Regions from separate parts of the Novosphingobium sp. ES2-1 genome, predicted to be linked through region 4. Evidence: predicted binding sites of a transcription regulator. Region 4 holds the regulator's gene; each other region holds the start of a gene.
The links. Region 4 encodes LexA, which represses DNA repair genes until DNA is damaged. Its sites were predicted from a motif close to GTTCCNCNCTTGTTCT; they were not measured.
Positions count from the first base shown of each region.

Region 1 (4,367 bases), 580 kb from region 4:
CGGCAAGCCAGGCGAGGCGCGGCGGCGTTGCGAATTGCTGCCATTCGATCTGCTCGTCGCTGCGATTGGTCTGGGTCGGAATTCGGTCATCGAGGCAGCAGAAGAACTGATCCGCCTCGTCGATCGGGGTTGAGAGCTGGATCTGATGGAACGCTTGCAGGTGTTGAACCTGTGCCAGCTCTAGAGCTGCGTGGGCGTCACGCACCGACCAACGCCCGAGAGCATCGCTGCCCCCGAAGTGCTGGCTCATGATACGCGTAACGTCGCTGCGTGACAGCGCGCGGCCTGCTGCGAGCTCTGAAGCCATGATCTGGGCCGCAGTCGCAACAGCGGGCGGTGATGGTTCATCGAACGCAAAGGCGAGAGAAGAATTGGACATCGGAACCTCCTGACGAGGTCCTGCGGCGGGCAGGCCTCAATCAGCCTATGGCCCCCTCCCCTCTGCCCAACGGATCAGGTTTACGGGCAAGCCGGGACTTCAGCTCATCATTCCAGTCAAAACCGGGCGAGGCCGGAGCTCGTGAGTGGATGACACGATGAGGCGCAGCGTAAGCCTTCAGCGCTCGCTGTTCCGCGAGAGCGCCTCCGGCATCATTGTCGATGAACAGATGGAGTTCACCCACGCTCTCCGGGATCGCAACAAGGCCGAAGCGCTCGTTCCCGAGCGTTGCCCAGCAAGGGATCCCGAACAGCTGCATTGCTGAGAGGGCGCTCTCGATACCTTCGGCAAGGCCCAGTCGCCCCTGCTGCGCCGGGACAAGCCTGACGGCTCCGCAGCCAAGACTGCCGAGTGCGCGCTTGGGCCGTCCGAAGCCTGCCAATCTGCCGCTCCGCACGTCGAGAAACGTTCGGTGTACCGCGATTATGCCAATGTCGGTTGTGACTGCGGCTAGCATCGCGGGGAGAAATTGGACAGCACCGCGCGGCCCGAGCGGCGTGCGCGTCAGGTAACGGAGTTGATCGGATGCGGGCAGAATACCGCGCTGCGCAAGGTATCGTGCGACCGGGCTGTCGGAGATCGCCGTCGCCGATTGCCACAAGCGCCGCGCATTTGGACTGAAGTCGCCATATCTCTGCCTTTCGATGGTCTCAGCGTCTGAAGCGTTGAAAAGGTCGCGGCTGCGAACGCCCTGGCGATCCAACGCCGCAATGACGTCCTCAGTCAGGCATCCCGCGAAGCAGTGAAACAGGATCGCCTTTCTTCCCAGTGTCACACTCAGTGAGGGAGTTCGGTCGTCATGCGCCGGACAGCAACACATGCCTTTGCCCCGACTCCATATACCCTGAAGGCTTTCGACGATGGTGCGGGCGCGGCGTTCGAGTTGATGAGCTTTGTCTAACGGGGGCATCGACCTACTCCGGTTGAGGTGCCCTCCCCGCGCAGCCTCCGCTCTGCACTCGCGCCAAACCAATTTCCTACATCGTTTGTTCTTTATATGTTCTAACTCGATTCGGCTAGACAAGGATCGAGAAATGACCATCAGAACTCTCTTGATCGCAGGCATCGCGATCACCTCTGCTATCCCCGCCAGTGCCCAGGACATAGCAGCGCCGGCCATGATCGAAGTCCCGGCCAGCCATTCCGAAGGCATCCGGATTGCTGAAACATCGAACGGCTTCCAGCTGGTCGAGCATGGGCTGTGGCGGTTCACCCGGGACGGCCCGGCGTCTGTTCTCACTGTGCCACATAATGGCCGTGTCAACCTGCCATACAAATACGAACCCAAGGCCAAACGTGGCCCGTCCGATTTCAGGCGAGCAAGCTACCTACCCCACATCTATGCGGCGGAAGCGAAGTACTCCTTGCCCGCGGGCCTGCTCGATGCGCTCGTATGGACAGAATCCCGATATAACCCCGTCGCGGTCAGCCCAGCAGGTGCAGCAGGTCTCGGACAGTTGATGCCAGCAACGGCAAAAGAACTCGGGGTCTTCAATCGCTTCGATCCTATGGCCAACATCTTCGGCGCTGCGCGGTATCTCCGGCAGATGCTCGACAGGTTTGGCGTGGTCCACCTGGCGGTAGCGGCCTACAATGCTGGGCCAGGGGCAGTCGAACGTGCAGGTGGCATTCCCCGCAATGGCGAGACGCCGGAATATGTTCGCAATGTGCTTCAAAGTTGGAAGTTCTAGCTTCCACGAAGCCTCTTGCGCGACAGAACTGGAAGCGGAAGCTTAGGTGATGAGATCGCAGCGCCGGTACACTTTCGGCGGAACGGTCAACTGGCGTCAGGCGGCTTTAGCGAGGTCATCGATGCGCGCTTCGCAGGTGCTCTTCACCAAAATCTGCAGCTCTTTCACACGCCCGGCGATCCATGTGAGTTCGTCGGCGGAGATCCGGTATGAAGGTGAATAGCGGGCTTTGACGTAAGCATCTCGCAGGAGGGCGTAGCAGCGCTTTTCGAAGCGCCCGGTACGCGGCCAGACGTCCTTTAGCGAGGGCTCAAGTTCCTCGGCCATGTCGCGCAGACGATTAAGATTGTGGGATTTCGGACTCCAGAGCGTCCGGGTGAGGAAAAGGCAATGGTAAAGTCTCTCGACCGCCTGATGGAAAAGGAACGCAGCTTCCTTCGGCATGCCACTGGCCTGAGCATTTGCGGCTAGATCTTTGAAGTTCGACGCGCTGCTGAACCAGTCATCGAAGTAGTCTCGTGTTTCCTTGAGAGCTTGCTCAGGCGACAACGGCATCGGCTCGACGAAGTGAAAGCCGGGCTCTTCGAACAGGACAATGCCATCCTTGAGAATGTCCATGAAGAAGTAGCGACCGAGCCGCAGCTTGTCGTTCACGTCTTCAAGGCTGTGGTAGATCAGGCTGACCGGTGTACGCAGGACGGTCCCAGCGGAAAGATCGGCAAGCAGCCTGTTCTCGGTCGCCTCCCAGAATTCGGCAATATCCGTGAGATCGTCGTGGTTCACCACGACGAGAAGATCGTAGTCGGAGAAATAGCGTCCCACCGGGTCCTCGACCCAATCACCACGGGCATAGGAGCCGAACAGGACTATCTTGAGCAACTTGCCTGCGCGGAAGCGTGGCTGCGTACGCGTGGAAATTGCTTCGGCAAAGCCCGTGCGCACGGTCTCGACCACATGTGCAAGTTCGCGCCGCTTGCTTTCGGGCAGGTGATCGAGGCCGGAGTTCATGGAATGCAGATTCGACGGTTTTGCTTCTCGTGCCAAGGGCAAAATGAACAAGGCATCAGGAAGGCTAAGATAAGTCACTCGTCGGTAGCAGCGCTACTCTCGGCTGGTAATCCAAGCCGAACAGACGGAGCCCCGGAGATGATCGATCCCAGCAATGACGTCGGGTTATCGCGGCCATCACCGGGCAACGGATAACAAACCTTTCGTCATATCGGGCGTATAGCGCGGCAAAGAATGTGTCGAAGTGCAGCCCGCTCTCATCGCTTGGAAAGCCCGGTACCAACCTTGTCCGGCATTCCTCTTCCATGGCAACCATGGCAAGTGCCGCCGCCTCGCATTGTCCGGCTTGATCCATGAGGTCACGGCGCCGCCCCAAAACCTGCAGGGCATCATGAAACCGCCGCACTGGCGACACCGGCGCCCCATCCTGCGCTAAAGCGGCATTGCCGCCACCTCGCCGCCAGTCCGGTGCGGCACTGTTGTGTGCTGCCGAGTTCTGGTCCGTAGCTCGGTTGCCGCGCAACAGCACCAGATGTCCGATAACCAGTGCCGGATGCACCATGTGGAGATTAGTGCATTCGCCGACAATTTCCTCGAGGCGGTTGCCGAGATTGCGAAAGGCCCCGGTGACGCCCTTGCACGACACCGAAAGCACAGGCCCGATCCGGGCAAGTGAAACCAGAACGTCGACATGCTTGGCTCTGATCCCTCCGAGAACAGTCCCTTCCCCACATCCGCCAAGGGTCGGATCGAAGTAGAGCAGTGGCGGCTTGCGTTTACGACGCTCCACACGAAATGGTGGCCGCGGAATGATATCGTCAGGATCGAAGCCACCTTCCACGACAAGCCGGCACGCCACATACCAGTGCAAGGGAAGTATGTGGCGTTCCGATTGAACGCGCCCGTCGAACTCGGCAAATGCCGCGAGCGCTGTTGCCATGCTGGTCCAGCGGCATGTGTGATCGCCCAATTCGGCCTGGGCGTAGCGCCGTAAAGCTACGGCACTTTGCCGAGCTGGCTTTCGAAACCCGTGAATCCGGCGAGGTCGAGTGCAAACCGGACGAGCGCTCATGTGCTTGTCTCGCTGCTAGCCGAGCTTGTGTATTGTCTGCAATCGAAGCAGCGCACCTTCCTGCAAGGCAAATAACCTTCTGACATATTGATCGAATTTGGCGGTTCACGGTATTGAAGCGGGACTGAACCATGATACAGGTTTGACAGTTTCAACC
Region 1 is NZ_CP063445.1:880,102-884,468, reverse strand. It holds gene IM701_RS04380 (strawberry notch-like NTP hydrolase domain-containing protein) at 1-379, opposite strand, end outside; gene IM701_RS04375 (toprim domain-containing protein) at 420-1,349, opposite strand; gene IM701_RS04370 (lytic transglycosylase domain-containing protein) at 1,474-2,130, shown strand; gene IM701_RS04365 (HEPN domain-containing protein) at 2,227-3,138, opposite strand; gene IM701_RS04360 (hypothetical protein) at 3,203-4,078, opposite strand.
Region 1: the regulator LexA is predicted to act here: its motif matches at 1,428-1,443, upstream of IM701_RS04375 (toprim domain-containing protein).

Region 2 (4,367 bases), 1.3 Mb from region 4:
GGAGGAGGCGGTCAACGCATTGCTATCTGCCGCACCCGAGATCGAGCGCCGCGGACGGACGATGCGGTTGGTGTCCGGCGGACATGCGCTCGACCTGGAGCTGACGACCGGCTGATCAATCCCCGGCGATGAAGGCGGTGATCTGCCACTGACCCTGCTTGGGTTCGGCACTCAGGCGATAGTCGAGCAGGCTGCGCAGCTTGGCCGTTTCGATGTAGCCTTTGGTTCCGTCATGCGTGGTGACGCGGATCGCTCTGGCTTCACTGTCGAAGTCCATCGGATCTATGCCGACAATGCTCCAGCCTGCTGGCGCCAAGGGTTTGCCGCCCGGTTTATCCCGCATGGGCGTGTCGTCGCCGAGCACCAGCATCGCGCTGTAACTGTCGATGTCTTCCGGCACGTTCCAGAAGACCCATGGCATGGCGGCCAGCCCGCCCTGCACGGCGCAGCCCAGCGGCAACATCGCTTCGAGTTCATGCCACAGTTTCGTCTCGGGATCGTTGAGACGCTTGACCAGTTCGGCAGGCCCGTTGCCGCCCCCATAGTCCAGCGCGATATCGGGTGCCGCGAGCTTGGACATCGCTTGCGCGTCCCGTTTCAGGATCGCGGCCACCAAGGCCTTGTGAAACGCGGGCCAGCCTGGCTGCTTCAGGCATTCGTCCCGCGGCGCGTAGCGGGCTTCCTGCACCGTAGCAGGCGCAGGGGTGGCAGACTGGCTTGCTTCAGGTTCGGGCTCCACCACGGGCTCGGAGGCCGGCGGGGGCGCTGGCGGGGCCGGATAGGGTTCACTAGCGCTTGGCGACGCTTGAGGCTCGCTCCCGCTCCCGCACCCGGCCAGAGCCGCCAGTGCGGCAGTGGCGAAAAGGAGCCGGGCGAGCCTCTGTGTCATTCCGCAGCGACGTCTCCATCGTCGTTGGCAATCGCTGCGAGCGGCACCGGTTCTGCCTCGGCATAGCGCGGGGCGGCTTCGACAAGAGGCACTTCCTCAAGCTCGCGCTTGCCGATCTCGATGTGCTTGTCCTTCAGGCGGCGACCAGCCGACAGCACGTTGCGTTCGAAGCTGCCGACGAACTTGTTGTAGTTGCTCACTGCACTGTCCAGCCCGTTGCCGACGCGCTTGAGGTGTTCGGCGGCGACGGCAAGGCGATCGTAAAGCTCGCCGCCCATCTTGCCGATCTCGCGCGCTTCGCGGGCCAGGCCGTCCTGCCGCCAGACTTGGGCCACGGTGCGGGCAATGGCGACGAGGTTGGTCGGGCTGGCCAGCAGAACGCGCCGTTCGAAGGCGAAATCCCATAGCGAGGGGTCACGCTCCAGCGCGGCGGCAATGAAGTGTTCGCCGGGGACGAACATCAGCACGTAGTCCGGCGCCTCTTCGAACTGCGACTGATAGGACTTGGCGCCCAGTGTCTGGATGTGGTTGCGCATCGACTGGACGTGGGCGTTCAACGCGATCTTCCGCGTATCGTCGTCCTCCGCCTCGAAGGCATCCTGATAGGCATTGAGCGAAACCTTGGCGTCGATCACCAGCAGCTTGTTTCCGGGAACGCGGACGATGGCATCCGGGCGCAGGCGGCCTTCGTCGGTATCGACCGAATGTTCCGTGATGAAATCGGTGTGTTCGGACAGGCCGCATTGTTCCAGCACGTTGCGCAACTGCAGTTCGCCCCAGCGCCCGCGAGTTTTCGGGCCATTGCGCAGCGAGTTGCCGAGTTGGGCGGCTGCGGCACGCACTGCTTCCTGCCCATCGCGCATCGACTGGATCAGACCGGTCAGCTGGCCAAACGAGTCCACGCGCTGCTTTTCGAGGCTCTGCACCTGTTCCTCATAACTGCGCAGCCGCTGGTCTACAGGGGCGAGCAGGGACTTGAGGCGTTCGGCGCTGGTCTTCTCGCTTTCCTCGAAACGGGCATGAGCACGGTTGAGAAAGGCTTCCTGCGCCTTTTCCAGCACCTTGTTGCCAGCATTCTCGAACTCCTTGCGCAGGGCCTCCTGCGCCTCGATCAGCAGGCGCTTCTGTTCGGCGAAGTTCTCGGCATCGGCCTTCATGCGCTCAAGCTCGGCGCGCAATGATTCGCGCTCGGCCCGGACCTGAGCAAGTTCGGCGCGGACCTGATCTGCATCGGCAGCGCGCTGGCGGGCGGCGGCGAGAGCAGGGGCCAGTTCATCGCGCTGGCGGCGAACATCCTGCAGTTCGGCAAGGCCGGATTCCAGTGCCTTGGCGCGCTCCACCGTGGCAGCGAGGTCGACCGTCATCGCCTTGACCGTGCCTTCGTGGGCCTTGGCCTCGGCATCGCGGCTGTCATGGCGGGCGCGCCACTCGGCAGCAGGGCGGGAGCCGAGGAACCAGCCGATACCAAGCCCGATCACAAGCGCTACGATGACGAAAAGGGCAGATTCCACGGAATTCTCCAACAGGAACGAAATGGGAACCTACCGTGACGCGCCAATTGGCGCAACCGATTCAGCCGGCGTGTTCCACAGGCAGGACGGGGCGCGGAACGGAAAGGAGCGCGACCCGCTAAGCCCTTGCGAACGAAGGAGAGCGCCCATGTCGATCGAGAAGATGATTTCGGAACACCCGCAGGTGGGTGACAACTACAACGCCACGCTGGGGTTGGCAGTGAAGCATGCGATGTATTGCTCCGCGATCTGCAATTCGTGCGCAGATGCCTGTCTCGCCGAAGCGATGGACATGGATCAGTGCATCCGCACCTGCCTGGATTGCTCTGATGTCTGCGCCGCCACGAGCAGCCTTGCCATGCGCCGCACGGGATCCAACCGCGAGCTGATCCGGGCGCAGCTTGCCGTGTGCATCAAGGCCTGCGAGATTTGCGAGGCGGAGTGCGCGAAGCATGACCACGCCCATTGCCGCCGCTGCGCGCAGATGTGCCGTGAATGCGCCGACGATTGCCGCCGGGCACTCGAAGATCTGGATCGTGAGGTGCATGAGGCCGCGTAACGCGGCCTCATCAGGTCACGCCGCCTTGCGCAGCTTTTCCAGCTTTTTCAGCGCCATGTTGCGCTTGAGGCGCGAAAGGTGGTCTATGAACAGCACGCCTTCGAGATGATCCATCTCGTGCTGGAGGCAGGTGGCCATCAGGCCGTCCATTTCCTCCTCGTGCGTGTTTCCGTCGAGGTCCTGCCAGCGCGCGCGGATGCGGGCAGGGCGCTCGACCTCGGCGTAGATCTCGGGCACGGAGAGGCAGCCTTCCTGATAGAGGCTGTGCTCTTCAGATGGGTCGAGGATCTCGGGGTTGATGAAGACCCGCGGTTCCTTCTTGGTCGGCTGGTGGTGATGGTGGTGGCCATCGTGGTCGCAGGCGACGGGTTCGGCATCGGGATCATCGGGCTGAAGGTCGATGACCAGCACGCGCAGTGGCACGCCCACCTGGATCGCGGCGAGGCCGATGCCGGGGGCATCGTACATCGTCTCGAACATGTCTTCGACCAGCGTCTTGAGCTCGTCGTCGAACTTTTCGACGGGGACGGAGACCTGCTTGAGGCGCGGGTCGGGGACTTCGATGATTTCACGGATGGCCATGGGGGGCAGATAAGGAATGTGGGCGGGAGTCGCAAGAACAGCGTTTCGATCAGTGTGATCGACTGTCAGCCGACCGGCCTTCTTGCCCGCAACGCTTGCGCCAAGGTACCTTCGTCGAGGTAGTCAAGCTCGCCGCCGACCGGCAGGCCGTGCGCCAGTTGCGTGACGCGCACGGGGGCGTCTTCGAACCGCTCGGCGATGTAATGGGCGGTGGTCTGGCCTTCGAGCGTGGCGTTCATGGCGAGGACGACTTCGTCGATGCCGCCGTGGCCCACGCGGTCGAGCAGCTGGCCGATGGTCAGGTCTTCGGGGCGCACGCCTTCCAAGGCCGATAGCCTGCCGCCGAGCACGTGGTACTTGCCGGTGAACAGGCGGGCGCGGTCCAGCGCCCAGAGGTCGGCGACTTCCTCGACCACGCAAATGGAGCGCTGGTCACGGCGGGGATCGGTGCAGATGCCGCAGGGGTTGGCGGTATCGACATTGCCGCAGACCTCGCATTCGACCAGCAGTTCCTGCACCTGGGTCAGCGCGTTGAGCAACTGGGGCAGCGCGGTTTCGCGCCGTTTGATCAGCCACAGCACGGCGCGGCGGGCCGAGCGGGGGCCGAGCCCGGGGAGGCGCGCCAATGCGCCGGAAAGTGCCTCGATCTCTTGCGATGCCATGGCAGCACAGATAGGGCCGGAGCCGACAAACGGAAGGCCTTGCAGACAGCTTATGCGCATCATCTTCATGGGCACGCCCGATTTCGCGGTGCCGACGCTGGAAGCGCTGGTCGCTGCTGGGCACGAGGTGGTTGCCGTCTACAGCCAGCCGCCGCGGCCGGCGG
Region 2 is NZ_CP063445.1:2,713,873-2,718,239, reverse strand. It holds gene IM701_RS13240 (META domain-containing protein) at 1-115, shown strand, start outside; gene IM701_RS13235 (hypothetical protein) at 116-739, opposite strand; gene rmuC (DNA recombination protein RmuC) at 886-2,400, opposite strand; gene IM701_RS13225 (four-helix bundle copper-binding protein) at 2,549-2,959, shown strand; gene def (peptide deformylase) at 2,975-3,541, opposite strand; gene recR (recombination mediator RecR) at 3,607-4,203, opposite strand; gene fmt (methionyl-tRNA formyltransferase) at 4,256-4,367, shown strand, end outside.
Region 2: the regulator LexA is predicted to act here: its motif matches at 2,415-2,430, upstream of rmuC (DNA recombination protein RmuC).

Region 3 (4,367 bases), 950 kb from region 4:
AGGACAAGGAGGAGTATCACTCGCAGCAGATCCTGCGTCGCATTGCCGAGCCGGATCGCGTGGTCTCGTTCCGCGTTTGCTGGGAGGACGACAACGGCAACATTCGCGTGCAACGCGGTTGGCGCGTGCAGAACAACAATGCGATCGGTCCCTACAAGGGCGGCATCCGCTTCCATCCTTCCGTCACCGAATCCGTGCTGAAGTTCCTTGCGTTCGAGCAGACCTTCAAGAACGCGCTGACCGGCCTGCCGATGGGGGGTGGCAAGGGCGGATCGAACTTCAATCCCAAGGGCAAGAGCGTGCGGGAGATCATGCGCTTCTGCCAGAGCTTCATGACCGAACTCTACCGCCACATTGGTGCCGACATTGACGTTCCCGCAGGCGACATCGGCGTAGGCGGGCGCGAGATCGGCTTCATGTTCGGCCAGTACAAGCGCATCACCAACAACTTCACAGGCGTGCTGACCGGCAAGGGCCTCGAATGGGGCGGTTCCCTGATCCGCACCGAGGCGACCGGTTATGGCGCGGTCTACTTCCTGGCCAACATGCTGGCGACGAAGGGAGAAGACCTCACGGGCAAGACAGCGGTGATCTCCGGCTCCGGCAACGTGGCAACCCATGCCGCCGAGAAGATCGTGCAACTGGGCGGCAAGGTCCTGACACTGTCGGATTCGGGGGGCTACATCCACGACCCCGACGGTATCGATCAGGAAAAGATCGACTGGGTGAAGACGCACAAGACCCACCGTCGCGGCCGGATCGAGGAATATGTCACGGCGTTCCCGAAGGCGACATTCGTGGCCGGCAAGACGCCTTGGGGCGTGCCTTGCGACGTCGCGCTGCCCTGCGCGACCCAGAACGAACTGCTCGGCGATGATGCGCGCATGTTGATCGCCAACGGCTGCAAGGCGGTGGCCGAGGGTGCCAACATGCCGACCGATCTGGACGGTGTGCATGTCTTCAAGGCAGCCAAGATCCTTTACGCGCCAGGCAAGGCCTCCAACGCTGGCGGCGTGGCCGTCTCCGGCCTCGAAATGAGCCAGAACTCCGAACGCCGCTCGTGGAAGGAGGAAGAACTCCAGCAGATGCTCAAGGACATCATGTCGGGCATCCACAAGTCGTGCCTCGCCTATGGCGATCAGGGCGGCGGCTATATCGACTACGTCAAGGGAGCGAATATCGCCGGCTTCAAGAAGGTGGCGGATGCGATGCTGGCCTTCGGCGTCGTCTGATCCGCAAGGCGAGGCTGGAGAACCGGGGGTGCCGAACGGGGCACCCTCGGGTCAGACGGTAGGTTGCTCAAGTTATCTTAGAGGCGCTGTCGAGCAATGACCGGACCGGAGAGATCTCCTGCAGGGAGTACCCTGCCGGGCCCTGACTGACGATTCGCAGATTTGGACGCAGCTTGGAGCGCAGGCCGGAAATCAGGACTTGCAGCGACTTCGTGCTGATCGGTCGATGCGTCGAACGGCCACTGATGGCAAGCTGGCTGCTCCGCACAGGTGACCCGCGCGCGGCCACGAGCATGGACAGGACACGCGCCTCGCGGCCGAGCAGTGGCTCTCGGGTGAAGTGCTGAAGATGCAGGTCCCTGACTTCCTCGACGACCTTCGACTGCTGGCTCTGGGCGATGCGGCCCAGCACGGCTCGCACCCGCGCTGCAGCCTCGGCGACCGGCATTTCACGATCGAAGACATCGTCGAAACCGGCATTGAGCAACTGCGCTTTCACGCTTGGCCGTACTTCGCGCATGATGACTATCTTGGCCTTCATTTTCAGCAAGGGGCGATAGATGCGCATGAGCTTGCGGATCCGGACAGCGTCGCTGCCAATGACGAAAAGCGTGTTATAGTATTCCCGACTGTCATCGATATGGCCGATGTAATCGTCGGTAATGCGGTGGAGCTGAACCCGGCCCGAGATCGCCCGAGCGAGCGCGGTTTCGGGCGCTGGATCGCCATTCCCGAAGTATAGCGTACGTGCACTGACGACTTCCTGGCGCGGGCCTTTCGGCTTCGCGCCCGGGGGCGGGCTACCTGGTCTGCCCCCGCCGCCGCCACCGGCCGCAGACTGCGGCTTACGGGATTGAGACATTTGGCAGTAACTTTCGATATACGGTCCGGATTAACTTTATAGATATTCTGCATTCTTGCAATGACGCCGCCGGCTCTGCGGTCGGTGAAAGGCAGGGCGCCGCGATTCGATCACAAGCAACGCTTCACGGAAGCGCGTCCAATTTGGCGCGAAACCCACCCGCGTCGTGGACAACGCCGTTTGCGCACCATCCTGCCGGCCGGGCATATTGCGAGAAAAGCGAGATAAGCTAAGGATTTGCGCCAAGGCGTTGCCAAATCGGCGCGGATATTTCGTTCCCCTCTTGTTCCACGGGAACACAACGAGTACATAACCCTTGTTGACGGCTCGTGTCAGCCAACTCTAGCAAGGGAAACGAAGCCATGGCGGCTCAGCTCAAGCTCATCGAGGAAGGTAAGATCAAGGACATGGATCGTCAGAAGGCGCTCGACGCAGCCCTTGCACAGATTGACCGTGCGTTCGGCAAGGGTTCGGCAATGAAGCTGGGCTCGAAGGAAGCGATGCAGGTGGAGGCGATCTCCACCGGGTCGCTGGGGCTTGATATCGCACTCGGTGTCGGCGGTCTGCCGCGCGGACGCGTGATCGAAGTCTATGGGCCGGAAAGCTCGGGCAAGACCACGCTCGCGCTGCACGTCATCGCCCAGGCCCAGAAGACCGGTGGCACGGCGGCATTCATCGATGCCGAGCATGCGCTCGACCCGGTCTATGCCAAGAAGCTGGGTGTCGATATCGACAACCTGATCGTGTCGCAGCCGGATACTGGCGAACAGGCGCTGGAAATCACCGACACGCTGGTGCGCTCCAACGCGATCGACGTGCTGGTGGTGGACTCCGTGGCCGCGCTCGTGCCGCGTGCGGAAATCGAAGGCGAGATGGGCGACAGCCACGTCGGCCTGCAGGCCCGCCTGATGAGCCAGTCGTTGCGCAAGCTGACCGGTTCGATCAGCCGTTCGCGCTGCATGGTGATCTTCATCAACCAGCTGCGCATGAAGATCGGCGTGATGTACGGCAACCCCGAGACGACGACGGGCGGCAACGCGCTCAAGTTCTACGCCTCGGTCCGCCTCGACATCCGCCGCACCGGCCAGATCAAGGATCGTGACGAGATCGTCGGCAACGCCACGCGCGTGAAGGTGGTCAAGAACAAGGTGGCTCCGCCGTTCAAGCAGGTTGAATTCGACATCATGTATGGCGAAGGCATCTCGAAGATCGGCGAAATCCTCGACCTCGGCGTCAAGGCCGGGCTGGTCGAGAAGTCGGGTGCCTGGTTCAGTTATGACTCGATCCGCATCGGGCAGGGGCGCGAGAACGCCAAGAACTTCCTGCGCGAGAATTCCGAACTTTGCGACCGGTTGGAAGCCGCGATCCGCGGCCGCACCGACAAGGTTGCCGAAGGTCTGATGGTCGGTCCGGACGCGGACGACGACGTCTGATCTTCAAGGCGGCGGGCAGCCTCCATCCCCGGTGCAAGCCGGGCCCGCCAGCCAGACAAAGAGCCCGCGCGTTCCCCGGCAGGATCGCGCGGGCTTTTTGTTTGCGCGCCGGCGGTTGCGGGTTAACCTTCCACTTAAACCGCACGGAGAATCGCCTTGGGCATCATCGTTCACCATCTCAACAACAGCCGTTCGCAGCGGGTCCTCTGGTTGCTGGAGGAGCTTGGCGTCGATTACGAGATTCGCCACTATCAGCGCGATGCGGTGACCAACCTGGCGCCGCCCGAACTGAAGGCCGTGCACCCGCTGGGCAAATCGCCCCTGCTGGAGATCGATGGCCGGGTCATCGAGGAATCGGGCGCGATCGTGCAGGTCCTGTGCGAACGCTATGGCAAGGGCACATGGCTCCCGGCGGAAGGTTCGGACGACGCCCTGCGGCACCTCGAACTGATGCATTTTGCCGAAGGCTCGGCCATGACCCCCGTCCTCCTGCAGCTTTATACCTCGCGCCTTGGAGAGGCTGCCGCGCCGCTGAAGCCGCGCATCGACGAACAGCTGGCAGCCCATTTTGGCTACATGGAGCAGATCCTGCGCCCGTCCGGCCACTTTATCGGCGACAATTGGACCGGGGCGGATGTGATGATGAGCTTCCCGGCAGAGATCGCGGTCATGCAAGGAGCGGGTGCGCATTTCCCCAAGCTCGCGGCATTCGTCGCGGCCATCCACGCGCGGCCCGCGTGGCAGCGCGCGCGCGAAAAGGGCGGCGACTATTTCGGGATGTAAGGCATGACCAACGCGAGTGACTGGCAGGGGACGGTCGGACGGAGCTGGGCCAGCGAA
Region 3 is NZ_CP063445.1:2,412,167-2,416,533, reverse strand. It holds gene gdhA (NADP-specific glutamate dehydrogenase) at 1-1,232, shown strand, start outside; gene IM701_RS11735 (helix-turn-helix domain-containing protein) at 1,300-2,094, opposite strand; gene recA (recombinase RecA) at 2,457-3,527, shown strand; gene IM701_RS11725 (glutathione S-transferase family protein) at 3,684-4,310, shown strand; gene IM701_RS11720 (trans-aconitate 2-methyltransferase) at 4,314-4,367, shown strand, end outside.
Region 3: the regulator LexA is predicted to act here: its motif matches at 2,369-2,384, upstream of recA (recombinase RecA).

Region 4 (4,367 bases):
TTGAACTCGCACTGATGCCAATCGGCCTGTTCCATTTTCATCGCGCTGGCGTTTATGGCTCGCTGGCAAACGTCATTGCCATTCCGCTGACCACTTTCGTGACCATGCCGCTGATCGGCTTGGCCCTGGTGTTTGATCTCGCAGGCCTTGGCGCACCGGTTTGGTGGCTGGTTGGCAAGTCCCTCGATCTGCTGCTGGCGCTGGCACACTTCGTGGCATCACAACCCGGCTCAGTAACTGCAATGCCGCCCTTCGAAACATGGAGCTACGCGCTGTTCCTCGTCGGCATGTTGTGGCTGGCACTCTGGGTGGGCAAGGTGCGCCTTCTTGGCACCATACCCGCCGGTCTTGCCATCACCGCCATGGTCCTGACGCCGCGGCCCGATGTGCTTGTCACCGGTGATGGCCATCATGTCGGCATAGCCGGCGAAGGATCGGACCTGATCGTCCTGCGCATGGGAAGGGGCGATTACATGCGGGACAACTTGCTCGAACTTGCCGGAATGGAAGGCAGCCTTCGTCGCCTCGATGAATGGCCGGGTGCTCGCTGCAATGAAGACTTCTGCGTTGCAGTCGTGCTAAGAAACGAACGGCGTTTTACGCTCCTGATGGCCCGCAGCCGAAACTACATTGACGACATGGCGCTTGCGGCGGCCTGCGAGCGGGCCGACATCGTCATTGCCGAGCGACGCCTTCCGGCATCGTGCCGCCCGCGTATGCTGAAGGCAGACCGACCCAATCTCGCCAATACGGGAGGCATATCCATCGATCTTGCCTCTGGCCGGATTCGCACCGTAGCGGAAACGCAGGGCCAGCATGGTTGGTATCGCTGGCCAGTACCGCGCCCGACGCTCAGCCAAACGCACCTCCACGACGCCGGAGCCGAAACGCCAGATGCGTCTGATGCAACCGTGCCGGTAACGGCGCCAGTGGCTTCCAAGCGATGAATGCGACCCAGGGCGGTCCATTCCCTTGTCCGGCGGGCGATAATCTTGGAGCAGCGCTCCATTCCGCCAGACTTGCCGGGCGAACCTGACGTTCGCCCGGCTCAATTCATCAGGGGAGGACCCAGCGCACCGAACCGACGTAGCTCCCCGCAGTCGGCATGCCGTCGCTGCCAAGTGCAGGAGTGAACCGCGCCCGCGCGCTGACTTTCGTGCATGTCGCTGCATCAAGGTCAGGAGACCCGCTCGATCCGGTAATCTCGCATCCCGTGACGCGGCCATCCACGCCTATCGAGAGCCGAAAGCGGGTTAGTCCTTCCCTTTCCTCTCTGATTGCGGCCGAGGGATAGTCGCGGTCCGAGACCCATGAGCCCGGCGATCCCTTCGGCGATGCTGTGCGCACGGCAAAGCTCGGCGAGGGAGAGGGGCGGGGCTCGGGCAGGACGTTCGGGATAGGGTCGACTGGTGTGATCGGGATGACCTCGATATCCCGGACTGTGCTTGAAGGATCCACCGGCGTAATCGCGATGTCGGGGCGGGGGGCCACCAGCGAGCGGCTGTCAGGCTGTGGGGAAGGTTTCACGTCCGGCGGCGGCACGACAGGCGTTACCTTCACCTCCTCGTCCTCCCACTGCTTGGCAGGAAGTCGGTCCGTCAGGATCGTGACCATGCTGTTGGCGAACCCTGAAGCAATCGCCCAGATCGCCACTCCATGAAGCAGCCCGACCGCGATGAAGGTCTGTGTCTGCCTGCGTCTCGTATTCTCGATTGCATAAGCCATTGGCAACACCTCTTCCGTTGCCGACGCCCCATGTTCTGGCGGGCCGTCCCGGAAAGGGGCGCCCCATGGCGGGGCATTCGGTAACAGCGGATACTATACCTCACACTGGACCACATCCAGAAGAATCTCAACCAAATCGATTGATATTTGCCATAACTTGCTGATGCAAAAAAGCCGCCGCGCATTTCCTGCGCAGCGGCCTTTGTCATCAGGCACGCCCGATGGCCGGGCGCTATGTTGCAACAAACGTCAGTGGTAGCGCCGCAACAAGCCTGCAAGCTTGCCCTGCACGGTCACCTCGTCGGGGCGATAGAACTGAGGATCATAGGCAGCGTTGGCGGGATCCAGCCGAACCATGCCCTTTTCGTGATGGAGATACTTGAGCGTGGCCTCTTCCCCGCGCACAAGTGCAACCACGATCTCGCCATCGCGCGCCATATCGGTCTTGCGGACAAGCGCGTAATCGCCATCGAAGATCCCGGCTTCAACCATCGAGTCACCGGACACTTCGAGTGCGTAATGCTCTCCTGCGCCCAGTAGCGCGGCAGGAACCGGCAGGGTCGCCGTCGTCTCAAGCGCTTCGATTGGCACACCGGCTGCAATCTTGCCGTGCAGCGGCAGCTCGATCACGTCGTTTGCCGCCACAGGCACGGGAGGCGCTTTTGGTGCAGGACGAAGCGCCGTGACGCTTCCGCCCGTTGCTCCACCATCTGCATTGGCAATCTGCCGAACGGCGCTCTGCTTGCCCACCGCGCTGTCTGGCTGGCGGAGGACTTCGAGTGCCCGTGCGCGGTTGGGGAGGCGGCGGATGAAGCCACGCTCTTCAAGCGCCGAGATCAGCCGGTGGACGCCCGACTTGGACTTCAGATCGAGCGCTTCCTTCATCTCCTCGAACGAGGGGGAGATGCCCGACTCTTCAAGCCGGACCTGAATGAAGGTGAGCAGTTCGTGCTGCTTGCGCGTCAACATCGGCGGCCACTCCGCAATGCGCGGCTTCGAGGCAAAGCCGCTGGTCTTTCATGGACCGGGAGTGAATGTTCCATCCCGGCGAACGAATGCGGAACGGATAAGCAACCTGTTGCGACTCGTCAAGCAATTCCGCCATTTTCGAGGAGGTAGATAGGAACATCCGTTCCGGCCGGTTTGGCCTCGGCCCCTGCTTCACGCACGGCCAACGCGTTGGCCCTTGAAAGTGGAGAGAGCGCTCCGGAATCCTGGAGCGGGTCGAGCCTTACCGACGCTCCGTCCCATATCGCGCGCAGGAACTCCATTCGGCTCCCGCCCTGCGCCAGTGGCTCTGCAAGCCGGGCTGGGACGGCTTTTGGCAAAGGCGCACTCGCGCCGAGCATCGCTCTCAACAGGGGGAGCATGAACAGGTAGGCCGTGACGAAGGCCGAGGCGGGATTGCCGGGCAGGCCGAGAATGATCTGGGATCCACGCGTTGCCACCAGCAGCGGCTTGCCCGGCTTGATGCCGATGCGCCAGAAGTCGATCGAGGCGCCAACGGCCTCGAGCGCCGGGCGAACGAGATCGTGATCCCCGACTGACGCCCCGCCGCTTGTGACGATGATGTCCGAGTTGTTTGCCGCGTCCAGCGCGCGGACCAATTCTGCGAGTTCGTCCGCCACAGGACCGGCATGGCGGATATCGACCGGCAGGGAGGCGGCCATCGCACAGAGCATCGGCCCGTTGCTGGCGGGAAGCTGGTGCAGGTCGGGCAGGTGGCCGGGAGCAACCAGTTCGTCGCCGCTGTCGATGACGGCCAGGCTGACACGCCGGCGCACGGGGAGATGGCTGTGGCCACCGGCGATGGCGAGCGCGATTTGCGCAGGGCTAATGCGGCTACCCGCAGAGATCAGCGTTTCGCGAGAGCTGAAATCCATGCCTGCGGGTCGAACGTGGCGCGAAGCGGGCTGCGGTGGCTCGCCGGTCAAGCTCAGCTCGTTGCCGTTGCGCGCGCTGTCCTCCTGAAGCATCACCATGTCCGCGCCTTTGGGCAGTATGGCGCCAGTGCTGATGCGGGTGGCTTCACCGGGGCCGACCTCGCCGCCGAAGGGGTGGCCGGCCGCGCTTTCACCGATCACGCGCCACGGGCCCGGAAGATCGGCGCTGCGCATGGCATAGCCGTCCATCGCCGAAAGGGCTGCCGCTGGCTGCGTGCGCCGGGCAAGGAGGTCCTCGGCGAGGTAATGGCCAAGGCATTCGGCAACCGAGCGATGCTCCAGCGGAAGCGAGGGGGCGAGCGCGAGCAGGCGGGCCTGCGCCTCGGCGAGGGGCAGTGGCGGCGCTTTCATTCCGGAGCGCGCCAGGTTCCGGACTTGCCGCCCCGCTTCTCGATCAGACGGACACTTTCGATCACCATGCCTTTGTCGAGAGCCTTGGCCATGTCGTAGATCGTCAGCAGGGCGAGGCTCACCGCCGTCAACGCTTCCATTTCTACGCCCGTGCGACCGGTCAACGAAGCGGTGGCGGTGCATTCGATGCCGTCGGCTATGAAGGCGAAATCGATGTTGACCGCATCGAGCGCCAGCGGATGGCAGAGCGGGATGAGGTCGCCGGTCCTTTTCGCCGCCATGATCCCGGCAATCCGCGCTGGGCCAAGCACATCGCCTTTCGGAGCATTGCCGGACCTGATCGCCTCG
Region 4 is NZ_CP063445.1:1,459,838-1,464,204, forward strand. It holds gene IM701_RS06950 (ComEC/Rec2 family competence protein) at 1-947, shown strand, start outside; gene IM701_RS06955 (energy transducer TonB) at 1,057-1,725, opposite strand; gene lexA (transcriptional repressor LexA) at 1,975-2,694, opposite strand; gene IM701_RS06965 (molybdopterin molybdotransferase MoeA) at 2,814-4,019, opposite strand; gene moaC (cyclic pyranopterin monophosphate synthase MoaC) at 4,016-4,367, opposite strand, start outside.